DNA from 3 places in the Micromonospora sp. USAFONa4 genome. Region 2 is predicted to be linked to each of the others. Evidence: riboswitches for the same ligand, from Rfam matches in the RefSeq annotation. Region 2 holds a riboswitch; each other region holds the start of a gene.

Region 1 (6,681 bases), 2.2 Mb from region 2:
CCGCGATCGCCGTCCCCGCGAGTCCCGGGCAGGCGCTCGCCGAGCTGCACGCCGGCAACCGGCGGTTCGTGACCGGCGCCCCGCGCCACCCCAACCAGGACGCCGGGCACCGCGCCGCGGTCGCCGACGGGCAGCACCCCTTCGCGGTTATCGTCGGTTGCTCCGACTCCCGGCTCGCCGCCGAGATCATCTTCGACCGCGGCCTCGGTGACCTCTTCGTGGTCCGCACCGCCGGGCACACCATCGGTCCCGAGGTGCTGGGCAGCGTGGAGTACGCCGTCACGGTCCTGGGCACGCCGCTGGTGGTGGTGCTCGGTCACGACTCCTGCGGGGCCGTCCAGGCGGCTCGTGCGGCGGACGCCACCGGCACCCCTCCGGTCGGGCACCTGTGCGCCGTGGTGGACGCCGTGGTGCCCAGCCTGCGCCGGGCCGCCGCCGAGGGCGTGCACGACATCGACGGCATCGTCGACATCCACATCGCGCACACCGTCGAGGCGATGCTGGGCCGCTCCGCCGTCCTCGCCGCGGAGGTGGCCGCCGGCCGCTGCGGGGTGGTCGGCATGTCGTACCGGCTGACCGCCGGCGAGGTGCGGACGGTGGCCGAGGTGCCCGCCCGCACGGCCGACGCGCCGGAGGCGGCGGCCAGCGCCGCGCTCGCCTGACTCCGTCCGCCCGGCAGGTCGTCGCGGCGGGCCCGCACGACGGCAGAGGGCCGCTCCCGCGTCCGGCGGGGCGGCCCTCTGTGTGTACGTGTGGTCCCGGCTAGAGCAGTGACACGTGGACGTGGTCGGTGTGGTTCGACGGACCGCTGTAGGAACTCCAGCCCGTCGCCGGGAACCAGATCTGTCTGTTCCAGATCACGTAGTAGATGCCGAGCCGGTCGGCGTTGCGGACCAGGAACGCGGTCAGGTTGTTGCCGTACATGTAGGTGTCGTCGTTGTGCCAGGGGGAGAAGCCGCTCTTCTGCAGCGACCAGTCGCAGGCCCGGCCCTTCGGGTGCTCGTACGGCCCGCCGGGGCGGTAACAGCCGACGAACCGGTTGAAGCCGGCCCGCTTGACCTCCTTGTACATGTGCAGGGTGCGCGCGGTGATGCGGCCGGAGGTGGTGGGGTCGTCCTCGGTGGGTGACAGCGGCGTCCAGTCGCCGTCGGCCGTCCGTCCCGGCGCGATCTTCGCCACCGGCGAGGTGGCGACCACCTTGCCACTGGTCAGCCCTCTGCCGCCGACCAGCGCGAGCGCCTTCTCCGCCTCCCGCTTGCCGCGCGCCATCTCGTTCGTCAGCTTCTGCTGTTCGCGGACCTCGGTGTCGAGCGCCAGCTTGGCCTGCTCGGCGCGGTCCTTGACCGCGTTCACCTCGGCGAGCTTCTTGGAGTTGACCAGGTTGAGCTCGTCGAGGGCGGCGGCGCGCTTGACGAACGAGTCGGGGCTGGCGGTGTCCAGCAGCATGGACACCGCGCCGATCCGCCCGGTGCGGTAGGACTGGGCGGCGATCTGGCTGACCTGGGGGGCCAGCGCGCTCAGTTCGGCCTGCGCCCGGGAGACCTCCAGGGCCAGTTCGAGCTGGCGCTTCTTCGACTTCGCCAGCTTCGCCTTGGCCTGCACGTAGGACCGGTTCCGGGCCTCGATGAGGTCGTCGAGCAGCTTGGGCTCGTCGTCCCCGTGCCCGGAGGGCTTGGGCGGGGTGGGCGCGGCCGCCGCCGGGAGAGGCCCGGCGAAGACCGCCAGAGCGGCGAGTACGGCCACCACGGGCGTCAACCAGCGGCGTAGGGGTGCCGTCACAGTTTTCCCTTCCGTCGACCGCCGACCGGGTTAGCTGACGGGTTCGGGGCGGAAGTGGCCCCTACCGCTGTCGCGGATTCACCCCACGTACCTGGGTCCCCGGTTCGCCTCGCGGCGATTGGGCGGCGGCACCGCAGGCGCCGCTGCGCGCCTTCGGCGGTGACCGGCAGCGAGGTTACCCGAGAACGCTCCCGGGGATCTACGTCCCTAAGCCGACTAGATGCGTTATTTCGTAATGGCGGACGGTGACCAGTGACGCGTTTATCAGGACGAACGTCCTGTTCGGTCACGCTGAGCAGCGTCACCATGCGGTGTCCGTACTTCTGCGCCCGTCGGGCCATCCGGCGGGAGTGGCGGACGGCGTGTCCCCACGCGGCCCGCTGAGGGCCTCCAGCGCCTCGGATCGGTCGGTCGCCGGCCGGGGTGTCGGCGCGGTCGCGGGCGCGGCGCGGTCGGTGGCGTCCCCGCCGCGTCGGCCGGCCGTGGTCACCAGGGCCGCGAGCGCGGTGGTCAGCGGCACGGCGGCGATCAGGCCCAGGGTGGCGACCGCGCTGCGGACGATCTCCTGGGCGAGGAACTCGCTGGTGAGAAGTTGGGTCACCGCCCGCGAGTCGGCGGTCAGCAGGAGCAGCACCGGCAGGGAGGCGCCCGCGTACGCCAGCACGATGGTGTTCACCGTCGAGGCGATGTGCGCCCGGCCGACCCGGGTCGCCGCCCGGTAGAGCTGCGTCCGGGACAGCCCGGGGTTGGCGTGCGCCAGCTCGGTGACCGTGGCGGCCTGGGTCACCGTGACGTCGTCCAGCACGCCGAGGGAGCCGATGATGATCCCGGCCAGCAGCAGCCCGTGCAGGTCGACGTCGGCCTGGTACATCGACAGCGTGGTGGCGTCCTCGGAGCCGAACCCGGTCAGGTGGGTCGCGGCGGTGGCGATCGTGCCGAGGACACCGGTCAGCACCAGGCTGCCCAGCGTGCCGAGCACGGCGACCGAGGTCTGCGCCGTCACGCCGTGGGTCAGGTAGAGCACCACGAACATGATCAGAGCGGCGCCGACGACCGCGACCAGCAGGGGCGGGTTCCCGGCGCTGATGCCCGGCAGCACGAAGGTCAGCAGGATGGCGAAGCTCGCCGCCAGGCCGCCCAGCGCGGCCAGCCCGCGCCACCGCCCGAAGGCGACGATGGCGGCCGCGAAGAGCGCCACCAGCCAGACCAGCGGCTTGCCGCGCTGGTGCTCGGCGATGTTGTAGGTGCTGGCCGTGGGGTCGGCGGGGTCGGTGAGCTCGACCAGGATGATCTCGTCGTCCACGGCGATGGTCGGCGCACCGGGCCCGGCCGGGATCGGCGTCTGGATCTGCTGGCCGGCGTCGGGGCCGTCCTGCACCCGTACGGTGACCGTGCCGCAGGGGCCCTGCGGCGCGTCGGGGCTCCCCTCCGGGGCCTCCGGGGCGGGCGGGCAGGGCTCCGTCACCACCCGTGTCACCGTGCCGTGGTAGCGGGGTGCGTCGGTGCCGGTCGCCGGGTCGGGCGCGTCCCACGGCCACAGCACCAGGGCCGCGATCAGCGTGGCGACGAAGAGGGGCACCACCGTCGCGACGAGGATCCGCCGCACCCTCGGCGGGGCGGACGGAGCGGGACGGGTGTGGTCGGCGCCCAACGTGTGTCTCCCTACGAATCCAGGGCGGGGTACGGGCCGGCGGGCCGGTCGGTTCAGCGTCGCCACGGGCTCGGGGGCGGGAACCGCCTCCACGTGGCGCTGTGGTCACGTGCCGTGGTCGTCGGCTCCCGTCCGCCGACGGGTGGTCGGCGCCGTCGCCCGGCGGAGGGCGCGGCGCGGGCGGTGCGGAGTCCGGAGGGCCACCGGCCGAATGGTAGCCACCCCGGCATCGGGGCGCAGGTCGTGCGGGTGGTGTCGCGGCGCGGACCTTCGCCACGCCCGCCCCGGCACGCCCACGCGCGGGACCTGCGCGCGCCGGTCGTGGGTGGTGCCCGTGCGGCACGGGCCGACGCGCTAGCGTGAGGGACGTGCGGACGACGGTGACGGCGGCGCGGGGCGCGCGGCTCCTGCTGCTCGTCGGCACGCTGCTCGGGCTGGCCGCGATGCACACGATCGGCCACGACTCGCACCAGACGGGTCATCCCGCGAACCCGTCGGCGCACGCCGCCGCCGCGCCCGGCCCGCACGCCGCCGTGCCCGGCCCGCACGCCGCCGTGCCCGGCCCGCACGCCGCCGCGCCCGGCCCGCACACCGCCGGGTTGGCCCTCCAGACCGTCGTGGGCTGTCCCGGGGGCTGCGTCTCCGAGGAACTCCTGTCCGCTGGCGGTCGCACGGGGGGAGGGCTGCCCGGGTGGGGCGTGTGCCTGGCGGTGCTGGGCGTGTTCACGGCCGCGCTGCTGCTGGCGGCGCTGCTGTCGGTCCGCCTACGCGCCGTCGGCCCGACCGGGGGCGGTCCGGTCCGGGCCTTCCCACCGCCCCGGGCCCCGCCGCCCCGGCCGGTCGGTCTGCGGCTCGCCACGGTCTCGGTGCTGCGCAGGTAGGACGCGTTCGACGCGGTGCGGTTGCACGCCGTTCCGCGTCCCCGTCATGCCGCGTACGTTCCGACACCGAAAGGCTCCACCATGACCACTCGTACCCTCGCGCGCCGTGCCGCCCTGGCCGGCGTCGCCGTCACCACCGCCCTCGCCCTCGCCGCCTGCGGCGGCGACGACCACTCGTCGCCGGGGGCGGGGCACGGCACCCCCGGCACCGGCGGGCCGGCCGCCACCGCCACCGGTGCGGCCGCGTTCGGCGATGCGGACGTGATGTTCGCCCAGATGATGATTCCGCACCACCAGCAGGCGGTGGAGATGGCCGAACTGGCGCCGACGCGGGCGGCGGATCCGGAGGTCAAGCGGCTCGCCACGGAGATCAAGGCCGCCCAGGGGCCCGAGATCGCCACGATGAGCGGCTGGCTGGCGGCCTGGGGGCGGCCGGTGCCGTCGCCGGGCGGCATGCCGCACATGGACCACGGCATGCCCGGCATGATGTCCGACGCCGACATGGCGAAGCTGGCGGCTGCCACCGGCCGGGAGTTCGACCGGCAGTTCCTGACCATGATGATCGCCCACCACGAGGGCGCGATCACCATGGCGCGCGACGAGCTGGCCCGGGGCGTGAACGCGGAGGCCAAGGCAATGGCCCAGCAGATCGTCAGCACCCAGCAGGCGGAGATCGACACGATGCGCAAGATCCTCGGCCGGTTCTGAGCCGCCCGCCCCGGCGTCCCGGATCCGGGGGCGCCGGGGCGCCGCCACCGGATCCGGCCCGGAGGGGCCCGGTGCGCGGACCCGGCCTGGAGGGCCCGGCGCGCGGATCCGGCCGTGAGGGCCCCGGCGCGCGGAACCGGTGCGCCGACGGGCGAAGGAGCCTGCCGGTGGTCAGCCGCGCTTCATGAGGCGGCCGACGGCGGCCATCATCTCGGTGGCCATCTCGTCGGCCCGGCCCTCGGCCGCGCCCTCGCGCATGCAGTGCCGGGCGTGCCCGTCGAGCAGGCCCAGCGCGACCTTGTCCAGGGCGGCCTGGATCGCGGAGATCTGGGTGAGCACGTCGATGCAGTAGCGATCCTCGTCGACCATCTTCTCGATGCCACGGACCTGCCCCTCGACGCGGCGCAGCCGCGCGAGCAGCTGATCCTTGGTGGCGGTGTAGCCCCTGGTCGGGGTGGGCGTCGGTGTGGTCATGGGGTCGAGGATACCGTACCCCTCGGGGGTATGGTACGTTCGCTTCCAGCCGGGATACCCCCACCGGGTACCGGTACATGACGCAGGCACCGGTCCGCCTCCGGTTTACCCCTGGGGGGTATAGGCTGGAGGCGTCGAGAGGAGAGTTCCATGATCACCACGACGTACCAGGTGCAGGGCATGACCTGTGGGCACTGCGCCACCGCGGTCAGCACCGAGGTCGGCGCGATCCCGGGCGTCAGCGACGTCCAGGTCGACGTCGCCGCCGGTCAGGTCACCGTCACCAGCGAAGGTCCGTTGGAAACCGACACCGTGCGCTCCGCCGTCGACGAGGCCGGCTACGACCTCGTCGGCGCCTGACGGCGGGCACGGGGGAGACGAGGCACATCATGAACACGGCGACGAAGCTGAGCGGTTTCGCCCTCGGCCTCGCGGTGGTGTTCGGCGCGACGTACGGGGTCGGCCGGGTGGCCGACCCCGTGGCGCCGCCCGCCGAAGCCCCGCACGACGCCACCGGGGGGCACGGGAACGACGGCGAGGACGGACACGGGGGCGACAACGGCGCGGCGGCGCACCTGCCCGGCGGCCTGCTCGTCTCCGACCGCGGCTACACCCTGCGCCCGGTGGACGCCCCGGCCGGGCAGTTCGCCTTCCAGGTCACCGGCCCGGACGGCCGGGCGGTGACCGCGTACGACGTGGCGCACGACAAGCGCATGCACCTGATCGTGGCCCGCCGCGACCTCTCCGGTTTCCGGCACGTGCACCCGGAGATGGCGCCGGACGGCACCTGGCGGGTCGACTCGCCGCTCGCCGGGCCAGGCGTCTGGCGGGCGTTCGCCGACTTCACCCCGACCGGGGGCGAGGCGCTGACGCTCGGCGTCGACGTGACCGTCCCCGGCGCGCTGACCGGGCGGCCCCTGCCCGCCCCGGCGACCAGCACCACGGTCGACGGCTACACCGTCACGCTCGCCGGCGCCCCGGAGCCCGGCCGCACCGCCGAGCTGACCCTGACCGTGAGCCGCGCCGGCGCGCCGGTCACCGACCTGGAGCCCTACCTGGGCGCGTACGGCCACCTGGTGGCGCTGCGCCAGGGCGACCTGGCGTACCTGCACGTGCACCCGCACGGCGAGCCGGGCGACGGGCGGACGCGGCCCGGCCCCGAGGTGAGCTTCTCGGCGGAGATGCCGT
Region 2 (6,681 bases):
GGTGGTCGACGAGTCGCAGGACGTCTCGCCGATGCAGTGGCGCATGATCGGCAGGCGGGGCCGGCTGGCCTCATGGACGGTGGTGGGCGACCCGGCGCAGACGGCGTGGACGGGGGATCCCGAGGAGCTGCACCGGGCCCGGGACCAGGCGTTGGGCCGGCGCAAGCGGCACCACTTCACCCTCACCACGAACTACCGCAACTCGGCGGAGATCTTCGCGGTGGCGGCGGCCGAGATCCGCCGGCTGCACCCGGACCTGCCGCTGCCCCGGGCGGTGCGCTCCACCGGCGTCGACCCGGTCGCGCTGTCGGTGCCGCCGGGGGAGCTGGAGGCCGCGGTGGTGGCGGCGGCCGGCGCGCTGCTCGCCGAGGTCGAGGGCACGGTCGGGGTGATCACGCCGGTGCCGCGCCGCGACGAGGTGGCCGGCTGGCTGGGCGGGCTCGGCGCGCCGCGTTTGCAGGTGGTGACCAGCCTGGAGGCCAAGGGCATGGAGTACGACGGGGTCGTCCTCGTCGCCCCGGGCGAGATCCGGGCCGACCCGGGGTCGGGGGTGCGGACGCTCTACGTGGCGCTGTCCCGGGCCACCCAGCGGCTGACCACCGTCGACCCGATCGGCTGAGCTGCCGTTACTTGCATACATAGCGATGTGAGCATAGATTGAACGTGAATCCGGACGCCTGACGGAGGGTGGGCGCGTGGGCGCAGGTCATGACCACCATCACGGGTCGGTGGCGAATGCCGCGCACCGCCACCGGGGCCGGCTCTGGGCGGCGTTCGGGCTGCTCGCCGGCCTCATGGTGGTGGAGGCGGTGGCGGCCTTCCGCACGGGCTCGCTGGCCCTGCTGAGCGACGCCGGGCACATGTTCACCGACGTGCTCGGCATCGGCATGGCGCTCGCGGCGATCGCCGCGACCCGGCGGGCGGGCGCCGACCCGCAGCGCACCTTCGGCCTCTACCGGCTGGAGGTACTGGCAGCACTGGCCAACGCCGCCCTGCTCTGCGGCGTCGCGGTCTACGTCGTGATCGAGGCGGTACGCCGCTTCGGCGACCCGCCGGAGGTGCTGGCCGGCCCGATGCTGGTGGTCGCCGTGCTCGGCCTGCTCGCCAACATCGGCGCCTTCGCGCTGCTGCGCTCCGGGGCGAAGGAGAGCATCAACGTCCACGGCGCGTACCTGGAGGTGCTCGGCGACCTGCTTGGGTCACTCGGCGTGATCGGGGCCGCGCTGCTGATCGCCACCACCGGCTGGTGGTGGGCGGACCCACTGGTGGCGGTCGCGATCGGGGTGCTCATCCTGCCGCGCACCTGGCGGCTCGGGCGGGCCGCGCTGCGCATCCTGGTGCAGGCCGCGCCGGAGCACCTCCAGGTGACCGCGGTGCACGACCGACTGGCCGCCGTGCCCGGCGTCGCCGAGGTGCACGACCTGCACGTCTGGACGCTGACCTCCGGGATGGAGGTGGCCTCGGCCCACCTGACCATGGCACCCGGCGCGGAGGTCGGCGCGGTGCTGGGCGCCGCCCGGGCCGCGCTGCACGACGACTTCCACATCGAGCACGCCACGTTGCAGATCGAGCCCGGAGCGTCGCGCGGGGCCTGCGGGTCGCTTGAGTGGTAATGAGGACAACCTTAAATCTGGGAGAGTATTGTGCGCTTATGCCGGATTTGACTGTTAGTGGACGTACACCCTGCGTCACCTGCGCTGCATCAGTCACACCGGCACCGGTAGGCTCGGCTTCGGCCTCCGCCAGGCGGCACCCACCGGTGCCGGCGGTGGCCGCCGCCTAATCGCCCGGCGGGGCGAACCGGGGAACCATGTTCGTGGGGTGCATCCGCTTCAGCGGTAGGGATCTTCCGTCCCGAACCCGTCAGCTAACCCGGTCGGCGGCTGACGGAAGGACACGTGTATGCCAGTGATGGCACCTGTACGACGACGTGCCGCCCGGACGGCGGCCCTGATCGCCACGATGCTCGCCCTCGGCGCCGCGGTGGCCCCGGTCACCGCCGCCCCGGCGGCGGCCGCCACCCGGGCCGGACTGCTCGCGGCGGCCCCCGGCCAGGACGAGGAGGGCGGCACCCCCGCCCTGCGGGCCCAGTTGGAGGCCGCCAGCAAGGGCTACCTCGACGCCAAGCGCGCCCTGGACACGTCGGCCAGGCGGCAGCAGCAGCTCGCCGCGCAGCTCAAGACCACCGAGGTCGAGCTGGCCGCGCACACCGCCAGGGTCGGCGAGATCGCGGGGGCGGCCTACCGCACCGGCCGACTCAGCGTGGCGTCCGCCCTACTCAACAGCAGCTCGCCGGACGGCTTCATGGACCGCGCCGCCGCCCTCGACGCGGTGGCCGCCAAGGAGGACCGGGCCCTGCGCGAACTCCAGGAGACCCGGGACCAGGCCACCCGCACCAAGCTCGCCCTGGACGGCGAGATCCGGGAGCAGCGCAAGCAGGTCACCGTGATGGCCAAGCGCAAGGAGCAGGCCGAGCGGGCGCTGACGGTCGCCAACCGCGAGCAGCAGCAACAGCGGCAGCAGTCCACGGGGGCGGGCACCTCGCCGGGCGGCACCTCCAGCAAGACGGCGAAGGCGGCCCCGCGCAACTCCGACGGCTCCTGGCCGCGCGAGTCGTGCAGCGTCAACGACCCCACCCCCGCCAACGGCTGCATCACGCCGCGCACCCTGCACGCGCTCAACCAGGCCAAGGCGGCGGGCTTCACCCGCTACGTCTCCTGCTACCGCCCCGGTGGCTCGGGCGAACACCCGAAGGGCCGGGCCTGCGACTTTGCGGCTCAGAAGGGCGGCTTCGGCGGCGACGCCACCGGCGGCGACCGGACGTACGGCAACAACCTGTCGGCGTACTTCGTGCGCAACGCCGACCGGCTCGCCGTGCTCTACGTGATCTGGTACAGGCAGATCTGGCTCCCCAGCAGCGGCTGGAAGTCGTACAGCGGGGCCAACGGCGACCCGTCCAGCGACCACACCAACCACGTGCACCTGTCGGTCTACTGACGCCCGCGCCCCGGTGCCCCGCCCGTCGCGGGTGACCGGGGCGCGACGGCGTCCTTCGCCTCCGGCTCACCGCGGCCGGCCCGTCCGGCGGTCAGCCGGCCGGCGACCCGGGCGGGCTCGTGTCGAGGGCCGTGGCGAGGCGGGCGGCCAGCCCGAGGTGGGCGGCGCGGGCCTGGCGGAACGCGTAGCCGAAGAGCGGCGCGGGCGCGGCGAGGGTGATCTCGACCTCGATGCGGACCACCCCGTCGGGCTCCGCCCGCAGCCGGGTGTGGTTGCGCACCGTGGTGGCAGGCCACTGCCGGGCCACGGTGACGATCTCGTCGGGCTCGACGACGAGGACGTCGGCCCGGTAGGTGATCGGCAGGCGCACCGGCCCGGCGGCCAGTCGATCGGTGATGTCGTAGCTGGCCCGCGCGCCAGGACGGGGCGGAACCCGGCGGACCCGGACGATCAGCGGGTGCAGGTCCTCCTGCCGGGTGGGGTCGGCGAGCAGCGCCGCGGCCTCCGCGAGGGAGCAGCACGCCTGGACGGTGTAGCTGAAGGAACTTCGCCTGAGCACGCCGTCTCCCCAGCGTCGGTGGTCGCCCGATCGTCGCGCATGCCGGGCGCCCTGGCAACGCCGCGCCGATCCCGCCCGGAGTCCGGACGTCCGGCCGCCGACCCCACTACGGTCAGCTGATGGATGGTCACGGTACGTGTCGACCGGCGGAGGATGGCGCATGAACGGGTACGACGGATGAGCGGGCACGTGATGGTCTTCGCGCCCACGCCCCGGCTGACGGTGACCGTCGACCAGCCCAGCGAGGCGCCGGAGCTGCACCTGCACCCCGGCGGGCAGGGCGTCTGGCAGGCCCGGATGGTGATGTCGCTCGGCGTCGACGTGGTGCTCTGCGCCGCCCTCGGTGGCGAGATCGGCCAGGTGCTGGAGCCGCTGCTGGTCAGCGAGGGCGTGCACCTGAAGGTGGTGGTCCGCGACTCCGGCAGCGGCGGGTACGTGCACGACCGCCGCGAGGGCTCCCGGCAGGAGATCGTGGACGTGCCCGGCCAGCCGCTCAGCCGGCACGAGCTGGACGAGCTCTACAACCTGGCGCTCGGCGAGGGCCTGCGCGCCACGGTCAGCGTGCTGAGCGGGCCGAACGAGCCGTCGCTGGTCCCGGCCGACCTCTACCGGCGGTTCGCCGCCGACCTGGGGGCCAACGGTAGCCGGGTGGTGGTCGACCTCTGCGGCGAGCACCTCGACGCCGTGCTGGACAGCGGCGTCTTCTTCCTCAAGGTCAGCCACGAGGAGCTGATCGCCGACGGCCGCGCCGACGGCGACGACGAGGAGCAGCTCACCCGGGCCCTGTACGACCTGCACGACGGCGGTGCGGAGAACGTGGTGGTGAGCCGGGCCGACAAGCCCGCCCTCGCCCTGGTCGACGGCGAGGTCTTCGAGGTCGAGATGCCCCGGCTGGAGGCGGCCGACCCGCGCGGGGCGGGCGACTCGATGACCGCCGGGGTGGCGGCCGTGGTGGCGCGCGGCGGCGACGTGCGCACCGCGATCCGTACCGGCGCGGCGGCCGGCGCGCTGAACGTGACCCGGCACGGCCTGGGCACCGGCCGGCTCGACTCGATCACCGGCCTGGTCGACCGGGTGCGTCTCGTACCGGCCGGCAGCCGGCCGCAGGAGCGGACCAGCCCCGACGAACTGGCCGAACGGGCGGCCGAGCGATGACGCTGCGGGTACTGGTCACCAACGACGACGGGATCGCCGCGCCCGGCATCCAGGCGCTGGCGCGGGCGGCGGCGGACCGGGGCCTGGACGTGGTCGTCGCCGCGCCGCTGGAGGAGGCGAGCGGCACCAGCGCCGCGATGACCGCCGTGGAGCGCGACGGGCAGGTGGTGGTCCACGAGCACCCGCTGCCGGAGGTGCCGGGGGTGCCGGCGTTCGCGGTCGGCGGCTCCCCCGGCTTCATCGCGCTTATCGCCGTGCACGGCGCCTTCGGGCCTCCGCCGGCGGTGGTGCTGTCCGGCATCAACCGGGGCGCGAACGCGGGACGCGCGGTGCTGCACTCGGGCACGGTGGGTGCGGCCTTCACCGCCGCCGCGAACGGCTGCCGGGCGATGGCCGTCTCGCTCGACGTGCTCTCGGCCGGGGAGGCCACGGCCGCCAGCGGGGGTGCCGCGGTGGCCGCCGCCGCCCGGGTACGCGACGCCGAGCGGCACTGGCCGACGGCCGCCCGGGTCGCCCTGGACCTGCTGCCCCGGCTCACCGCCGGGCCGGTGGAGAGCGTGCTCAACGTGAACGCGCCGGACCTGCCGCACGGCCGGCTGCGCGGGGTGCGCCGGGGCACGCTTGCCACCTTCGGCCAGGTGCAGATGACGGTGGCGGAGGCCGGGCACGGCTTCGTCCGCACGTCGCTGGAGGAGCCGGGGCAGGCCGTGCAGCCCGGCACCGACCTGGCGCTGCTGGCCGAGGGGTACGCCTCGGTGACGGCGATCCGCGCGGTCACCGAGGTGGCGGACGTCGACCTGTCGGGCCTCGGCGACGCCTGAGCGGTCCGCCTCCGACCTCGCGGCCGACGGCGGGGCGGTCAGGCGCCCGGGAGGACCTCGGGGGTCGGTGCGCCGGCGTAGTAGGGCTCGGGGGCGCCGAAGAGGCCGAGCAGGCCGGTCACCCAGAGCTGCCGGTGCACGAAGCGGCTCGGCTCGGTGACGACGAGCTTGACGCCGCTCACCTCGGCGGTCTGGAAGCCGGCGACCATCGCGCTGATGCCCACCGAGTCGATGAAGGTGACGAGCCGCATGTTCAGCTCGATCCGACCGGGGCGCCCCTTGGTCAGGACCTCGGCGATCGCCTCGCGCACCTCGTACGCGGTGTCGACGTCGATCTCACCCCGCGGGGCGATCTCGATGACACCACCGGGCAGGACCGACTTCACGATCGACAGGCTCACGCGAGCACCTCCACTCGCCCGTCCGACGGGCGCCTCATCAGTACGCGGGCCGCGACCGAGAGTATTCCTCTGACGGCCTCGGTCGCCACCCCTCGGGATGAGCAATTCGCGGATCAGGGCACAGCAAGTCGCCCTTATCCGGACTATTGACGTTTTGTCCGACCAACGATCAGCTGCCGCTGACACGTCGCGCCCCAGGGTAGCCGGCTCCCGCCGGCACCGCCCAACAGCCGGCCCCCGGCGTGGCCCGCTCCGCTTCGGCCCCGGGCCTTGCCCGTTCTGCCTAGCATCGGCTCGGAGACACGACTGCGACCGGGAGGACGATCGATGCTCAGGAGACTTGCCGCGCTGGCCGGCGTCAGCGCGCTGTTGGCCCTCGTACTGGCCTGCGGGTTCGGCGGTGGCGGGGGCGACGATGACGACGACGGCGACGACGACTTCGCGCGGGGCGTGACCGTGGCGGTCGCCGTCCGCTGACGCCGGGCCCGCGCGCCGCCGGCCAACGTCGCCCGGGCCGCCGCACCCGCGACACGGGGTTTGCGGAGCAGCCCCACGGGGCACAGGCGGAAACGAGCGAACCGTCACACGCCGGTGCGACGCCGAAGTCGAAATGGCCGCCCGCTTCGGCCCCGAGGAGGTAACCACCATGTTCGGAAGCAACCTGCTGGACCGCCGCAGCAAGCCCGAGCGGATCACGGACCAGGCGTGGCAGCACCTGGTCTCGGCGGTCAGCTCCGCCAGCGACAGC
Region 3 (6,681 bases), 1.7 Mb from region 2:
GTACTGGGCGCAGCCGCTACTCGGCTTCATTGCAGGCGACCTGCGCCGTGACCGCGGCGGCCGGCTGGCTCGTCACCGCGACGCGGATCGGGTACGCCGTCGGCCTGCTGCTGCTCGTACCGCTCGGTGACGTCCTGGACCGCCGGCGGTTCGTTCCGGTGATGCTGTTGATGCCGGCGGGCACTTCCAGGAACTGACCGCCGTTGAACCTCGGCTCCCGCTCGAACGGGAACGCAACGCCTCGGCGGGAACTATCTGGAGGTCGTACAGGCGCTCATTGCGCAGTCCAGGATGTCAGCCGTCCTCGGGCGTCGAGGCCTCCCTCCGATCGGAAGCCCTGGGCGCCATCGACGACATCAATCCCTTCTTGCTCTTCCGTCCACTGAGGGTAGTATCTCCATGTTTGGCCTGAAACGGGGGAGGAAGACCCACTTGAAATGGAAGATGCCGGCCGGCGTCCTAATGGCGCTGGCCTTTATGATTCCGGCAGCGCCGGCGGTGGCTCAAACCGAATCGCCCGGTCTGAACGAGGCCTGCCAGACGGTCGAGCGCAAGGTGTACAAGGATATCCGCGAGCTTGTCACCATCGACCTCGATACCGCCACCGATGTAGAGGTGCGGGTCTTGGCCAATCAGATCCTGGCCGCAGCTAACGCCGATTCGTTGCCCGTTCTGCCACGGGTGATGCAGGAGCGGCTGGACGGCACCGCGGATGATCTGCGTGCATTCCTCAAGGCGGACGTGCAGAACGCCTGGTCAACGAGTCTGCGGATCACGGTGGTCCGGACGTTGACGGGCGCTGGCGCCAACGTGAGGGCGACCGCGCAGAAGGTGCTCGACGACGGGTCCGTCGATGCCTACCTGGCTTACCTGAACAACGGCCTGCACTCCGCACGTGCGATTGACTGCGCGCCTCAGCCCACACCGACGGCAACGTCTCAGCCCACACCGGCACCGAGCGCCACGCCCAGCGCCACGACGACCGTTGCACCGACCCCTGCCCCCTCCTCCAGCCTGGGCGCCCCCGGCGGCGAGGGCGGTGGGCTGCCCGTGACCGGTGCCGACACCGCGACCGTGGCCGGCATTGGCGGTACGCTCCTGCTCCTCGGCGGCGCTGGCTACCTGATCGGACGCCGACGCCGTTCCCGCTTCGCGGCATAACTCGCTCGACGCGCCCAGCTCGATGCTTCGTCGGGTTGGGCGCGCAGGCAAACGTCGAAGGCCCTGGTCGGGATCTGCGTCCTGACCAGGGCCTTGCACGTGGAGCGGGTGACGGGAATCGAACCCGCACTGTCAGCTTGGGAAGCTGATGTTCTGCCATTGAACTACACCCGCAGGCGGCACCACTGTACCTGAGTCGTCACGACGCTGCACCCAGGTACCCCTCCGACACCACCCGGTGCCGCGATCTTGGCAGCCAACGGCCCCCACAGGGGCCTGAACTCGCCAAGATCGCGCCGCGCCACCGCCGCCGCGCCACCGCCGCCACGCCGCCGCCCGCCGCGCCACGCCGCGCCCGCCACGCCGCCACCCCAGTCACGCCACCGTCCGCCACGAGCCGCGTGGCACGACGTGCCCGATCCGCGCGTCGTGGTCCGGATCGAGGCGGCGAGCCGTGTCCCGCGTCAAGCAACGTCGATGCGCGTCCAGCCGCTGCCAGGAAAATCTCCACCGCGGCAACATATGGCCATTCTCAAATCAATCGATGGGTTGTAACGTCTGCCCAACGTTCCAGTCACGGCGTGACATACCCCCTGTCGCGCCGCCAGAAAGAGGTGGGCCCATGGGACTCCGTCCCAACCTGCTGACCCGGCGTACGGCCGGCGTCGCGTCGACGACCCTCGCGCTGCTGCTCAGCACCGCCGCCGTGGGTGTCGTACCGGCCGCTTCGGCCTTCTCCGCCGCCCCGACCGAGGTCTGCGTAGAGCCGGCCGACGTCCACTCGGACGCCCGCGTCAAGCCGGGCAGCGGCGCCAAGCACGAGCCGAACGAGCTGACCCTCGCGGAGACCCGCGAGCGCGAGGCCGACATGGCCGCCGCGCTGCGTGAGCGGGCCCGGTTCCGTACCGGCGCCGGGGCCTCCACGATGGCGGCCGCCGTCACCATCCCGGTGGTGGTGCACGTGATCCAGGAGAACAGCACCCGGGCCGGCGGCAACATCCCCGACTCGATGGTCAACTCGCAGATCAACGTGCTGAACCAGTCGTTCAGCGGGGCGACCGGCGGCGCGTCCACCGCGTTCAGCTTCCAGCTCCAGAAGATCAACCGGGTGACGAACCCGTCCTGGTACCCGATCGTGCAGGGCTCCTCGGCGGAGCGGTCGATGAAGACCTCGCTGCGTACGGGTGGCAAGAACACCCTCAACATCTACCTGGGCGAGCTGAGCGACAGCCTGCTCGGCTGGGCGACCTTCCCGACCCGGAAGCTCAGCAGCATGGACGGCGTCGTCGTGCTGAGCGAGTCGCTGCCGGGCGGCACCGCCACCAACTACAACCAGGGCGACACGGGCACCCACGAGGTCGGCCACTGGCTGAACCTCTACCACACCTTCCAGGGCGGCTGCTCCGGCTCGGGCGACAGCGTCAGCGACACCGCTGCCGAGGCGTCGCCGGCCTCCGGCTGCCCGACCGGGCGGGACACCTGCACCGCCCCCGGCGTCGACCCGATCACCAACTTCATGGACTACAGCTACGACTCCTGCATGTACCAGTTCACCGCCGGGCAGGCCAGCCGCATGCTGACCGCCTGGAACGCGTACCGCGCGGCGTAGTTGCGCCGTACGACTCGACCGGTGCCGGCCTCGCTCGACGGGGCCGGCACCGGCGTCTGCGCGGCCGGGCACGCGGGGGTCGGGCGGTGGTCACGGTGCGACGCCCCGGAGGGGGACGGCCCGGGGCGCCGCACCGCGTCTCAGGCGGCGGGGCGGGCGGCGTGGTCGCCGACGCGCCCCGGCCGGGTCTCGGGCACCAGCGCGGTGCCGGCGGCGGCCGCGTGGGGGTCGAGCCACACCTGGACGGCGGGCCGGCCGTGCCACTCGCTGGCGCCGCCCGCGACGCCGGACTCGCGGCGGGCCAGCATCGCCACGTCGACGGTGAACTCGAAGACCCGCCAGTCGACCTGCGGCGCGGCCCGGTGGCTGCGGGCCAGCCGGGCCACCCGCGCCGGGTCGGTCACCGGCCGGGCGTGGCCGGCGACGTAGGCTTCGTCGTCGCTCTCCTCCGGCGGGAACGAATGCAGCGCGTAGCGGCCGTCGCGCTCCAGGTCGCGCCGCTTGGGCGAGTCGACGACGAAGCAGAAGAGCCCCTCGTCGGTGATCACCGGGGAGACCGGGTGCACCCGGGGGCCGCCGTCGGCGCGGACGGTGGCCAGGTAGCCGAAGCCCGGCCCGTACTGCTGCATGAGGAGGCGGATCCCGTCGGCGAGGCGGGGCTCGTCGGCGGCGAATTCGGACCAGGAAGCCATGCCGGCATTCTATCGAACAATTGTACGAAGATGCACTCCGACACGCAGGTCACGCGTGTCGGTCGCTAAGGTGTGCGGATGCTGCTCTCCGACCGCGACCTGGCCTCCGAGATCGAGGCGGGAACGCTCGCGCTGGAGCCGTTCGAGCCCGCGCTGGTGCAACCGTCCAGCATCGACGTACGCCTGGACAAGCTCTTCCGGGTCTTCAACAACCACCTCTACACCCACATCGACCCCGCGCAGCAGCAGGACGACCTCACGTCGATGGTCGAGGTGCCGGAGGGCGAGCCGTACGTGCTGCATCCGGGCGAGTTCGTGCTCGCCTCGACGCTGGAGGTGATCACGCTCGGCGACCAGCTCGCCGGACGCCTGGAGGGGAAGAGCTCACTGGGCCGGCTGGGCCTGCTCACCCACTCCACGGCGGGCTTCATCGACCCGGGCTTCTCCGGGCACGTGACCCTCGAACTGTCCAACGTGGCCAACCTGCCGATCACCCTCTGGCCGGGCATGAAGATCGGTCAGCTCTGCATCTTCCGGCTCTCGTCGCCGGCGCAGCACCCGTACGGCTCGGCCGTCTACGGCTCGCGCTACCAGGGGCAGCGCGGACCGACCCCGAGCCGCTCCTGGCAGCACTGGCGCACCTGGCCGACGCGCTGACCCGACCCCGTGGGCACGCGGAGGGCCCCCGCCGGGCGGGGGCCCTCCGCGCGACTCAGCCGGGGCGGCCGTAGCTGTGGATCGGGCCGTCGTCGACCTTCTTCATCTTGATCGGCACCCCGGCGCGGGAGGCGTGCACCACCCAGCCCCCGCCGACGTACATGCCGACGTGGTGCAGGTCGCTGTAGTAGAAGACGAGGTCGCCCGGGCGCAGCTCTCCCCGGCTGACGGACGCGGTGGCCCGGCGCTGCTGTGCGGCGTTGTGCGGCAGCGACACCCCCGCCTTCGCCCAGGCGGCGAGCATCAGGCCGGAGCAGTCGTACGAGTTCGGCCCCTCGGCGCCCCAGACGTAGGGCTTGCCGATCTGCGCGCAGGCGAACTTCACGGCGGTGCCGGCCGGGCCGCCGGGATAGCCGGCCGGGCAGGGGGCGGGACGCAGCGGTCCGCCGCCGCCGTTGCCGTAGACCCGCAGCCGCAGCTTCTGCAACCGGTCGATCTCGGCGTTGATCTGCTTCTTCTTCGCCGCGAGCTGGGCCTCGGTGCGGCTGAGCTGGACGACCATCCCGTCCAGCGGTGCCTTCCTGGCGGCCAACCGGTCGCGCAGCTCGGCGACCTGCCGCACGTCCCGCTGCTGGTGTTGGGCGAACTGGTCGAGCAGTTCGAGCTGCCCGATCATCTCGCTCGGTGAGCGGCTGCCCAGCAGGGCGTTGACGGCGGAGACGTTCTCGCCCTTGTAGGCGCGGGCCGCCAGCGCGCCGACCTTCTCCATCGCCTGGTCGACCTGCTTCTCCAGCGGCCCGATCTGCGCGGCGAGCGCGTCGGCCTGCTTCCGCCTGGCGGCGAGGTCCTGGCGGGTGGCGTTGTGCCGTTCGATGATCGGTTCGAGCTTGTTCCAGTCCTCGTCGATCTGCCGCTCGATCTCGGCGACCGTCGGTTCGGCGTGGGCCGCCGTGGCGCCGCCGGTCAGGACGACGGCGAACGCGGCCAGGGCGGCGAGGGCGGTGGTGCAGCGGTACCAGCGTGGGCGCGGCGCAGCCGTCACCGGGTCGGCGAGGGCCGACCGGGCCGACGGTGGCCGCGGGGCATGGTGTGCCACCGGGCTTCGTGCTCCTTCTTCCGTACCGCCTACCGGGTTAGCTGACGGGTTCGGGCGGGAAGGGGCGCCCTACCGCAGGGACTGCGGATTCACCCCGGGGAACCTGGGTCCCCGGCTCGCTCGGGAGCGACTCGGCGGTGTCGGACCGTCACCGCCCTGGTTGGACGGAATGTCACCGGCCGACGAAGGACCAGAGTAGAGACGACCGTTATCGATCCGCAACCCTACGGGCGGTGACACTCCGTACCCGTCCGGGTCGGGCGGATCCGCAACCCGGGCGACGAAGATTTTCTTCCTTCTGAAGTGTCTGACGGAAAGGTATTGACCAGAGGCGGCGGGCGGGGCGAAGGTGACCCCACCTTTGCCCGTCCGAACTGGGGGTCTGATGCACCTGTCAGCGACATCGAGGAGCAGACGCGTCCTGCTGGCCGCCGCCGTGGCCGCCGCCATGGCGACGACGCCGCTCACCGCCGCCGGGTCCGCCGCCGCGGCAGCGCCGGTGGACGACCGGCAGCAGCAGTACGCCGCCGCGGCCGCCGAGTACGGCGTACCGGAGAGCGTCCTGCTCGGAGTCTCCTACCTGCAGTCCCGCTGGGACACCAACGCCGGCACGCCGAGCACCAGCGGCGGCTACGGACCGATGCACCTCACCGACGCCGAGCACGTCGCCGCCCTCGCCGGCGGCACGCACCACGACGAGGGCACCGAGGACCCGCGCGGCGACGACTCCCGCCCGTCCCTCGCCGAGGCCCACGAGCCGCCGGCCGCCACGCCGCCCGCCGAGGCCGCGCTGCGGACCGTCGACGCCGCCGCCGGGCTGACCGGCGCCAGCGAGGAGTCGCTGCGGACGGACGTCACGGCGAACATCCGGGGCGGCGCGGCGCTGCTGGCCGCGTACCAGAAGGAGATCGGCGCCCCGGTCGGCGCCGGCACCGACCCGGCGGCCTGGTACGGCGCGGTGGCCCGGTACTCCGGCGCGGACAGCGCCGACGCCGCGGCGGCCTTCGCCAACGAGGTGTACGCCACCATCGCCACGGGCGACAGCCGGGTGACCGACGACGGGCAGCGGGTCACGCTGGCCGGCCAGGCGGTCCAGCCGAACCGCTCCTGGCTGGACCGGCTGAACCTGCGCAAGCTCGCCCGGCCGGACGGGCTGGAGTGCCCGGACGACATCTCCTGCGAGTGGATCCCGGCGCCGTACGAGAACTACGGCCCCACCCTGGGCGACTACGGCAACCACGACCTGGGCAACCGTCCCACCCAGCAGAAGATCGAGTACATCGTCATCCACGACACCGAGGGCTACTTCGGTCCCAGCGTCAACCTGGTCAAGGACCCGAAGCGGGTGGGTTGGCACTACACCCTGCGCTCGGTGGACGGGCACATCGCCCAGCACATCAAGACCAAGAACGTCGGCTGGCACGCCGGCAACTGGTACGTGAACGCCAAGTCCATCGGCCTCGAAC

Evidence for each region. Region 2 has a riboswitch for cyclic di-AMP ahead of AC0OO9_RS06960 (coiled-coil domain-containing protein). Riboswitches for the same ligand answer to the same signal wherever they lie in the genome.
Region 1: linked by a shared signal. The riboswitch ahead of AC0OO9_RS17460 (coiled-coil domain-containing protein) and the one ahead of AC0OO9_RS06960 (coiled-coil domain-containing protein) in region 2 are both predicted to bind cyclic di-AMP.
Region 3: linked by a shared signal. The riboswitch ahead of AC0OO9_RS15085 (C40 family peptidase) and the one ahead of AC0OO9_RS06960 (coiled-coil domain-containing protein) in region 2 are both predicted to bind cyclic di-AMP.

Annotation. Positions count from the first base shown of each region.
Region 1 covers NZ_CM170072.1:3,943,067-3,949,747, forward strand. Annotated here, with positions in the region: gene AC0OO9_RS17455 (carbonic anhydrase) at 1-662, shown strand, start outside; gene AC0OO9_RS17460 (coiled-coil domain-containing protein) at 763-1,779, opposite strand; cyclic di-AMP (ydaO/yuaA leader) riboswitch at 1,783-1,914, opposite strand; gene AC0OO9_RS17465 (YibE/F family protein) at 2,081-3,430, opposite strand; gene AC0OO9_RS17470 (hypothetical protein) at 3,799-4,311, shown strand; gene AC0OO9_RS17475 (DUF305 domain-containing protein) at 4,393-5,019, shown strand; gene AC0OO9_RS17480 (metal-sensitive transcriptional regulator) at 5,191-5,493, opposite strand; gene AC0OO9_RS17485 (heavy-metal-associated domain-containing protein) at 5,644-5,853, shown strand; gene AC0OO9_RS17490 (hypothetical protein) at 5,883-6,681, shown strand, end outside.
Region 2 covers NZ_CM170072.1:1,696,635-1,703,315, forward strand. Annotated here, with positions in the region: gene AC0OO9_RS06950 (HelD family protein) at 1-619, shown strand, start outside; gene AC0OO9_RS06955 (cation diffusion facilitator family transporter) at 696-1,613, shown strand; cyclic di-AMP (ydaO/yuaA leader) riboswitch at 1,767-1,898, shown strand; gene AC0OO9_RS06960 (coiled-coil domain-containing protein) at 1,912-2,997, shown strand; gene AC0OO9_RS06965 (SRPBCC family protein) at 3,089-3,556, opposite strand; gene AC0OO9_RS06970 (1-phosphofructokinase family hexose kinase) at 3,734-4,711, shown strand; gene surE (5'/3'-nucleotidase SurE) at 4,708-5,532, shown strand; gene AC0OO9_RS06980 (STAS domain-containing protein) at 5,571-5,933, opposite strand; gene AC0OO9_RS06985 (hypothetical protein) at 6,261-6,410, shown strand; gene AC0OO9_RS06990 (hypothetical protein) at 6,580-6,681, shown strand, end outside.
Region 3 covers NZ_CM170072.1:3,444,610-3,451,290, reverse strand. Annotated here, with positions in the region: gene AC0OO9_RS15115 (hypothetical protein) at 48-197, shown strand; gene AC0OO9_RS15110 (LPXTG cell wall anchor domain-containing protein) at 433-1,161, shown strand; tRNA gene AC0OO9_RS15105 (tRNA-Gly) at 1,262-1,335, opposite strand; gene AC0OO9_RS15100 (zinc metalloprotease) at 1,784-2,770, shown strand; gene AC0OO9_RS15095 (pyridoxamine 5'-phosphate oxidase family protein) at 2,911-3,462, opposite strand; gene dcd (dCTP deaminase) at 3,541-4,119, shown strand; gene AC0OO9_RS15085 (C40 family peptidase) at 4,175-5,215, opposite strand; cyclic di-AMP (ydaO/yuaA leader) riboswitch at 5,228-5,362, opposite strand; gene AC0OO9_RS15080 (N-acetylmuramoyl-L-alanine amidase) at 5,601-6,681, shown strand, end outside.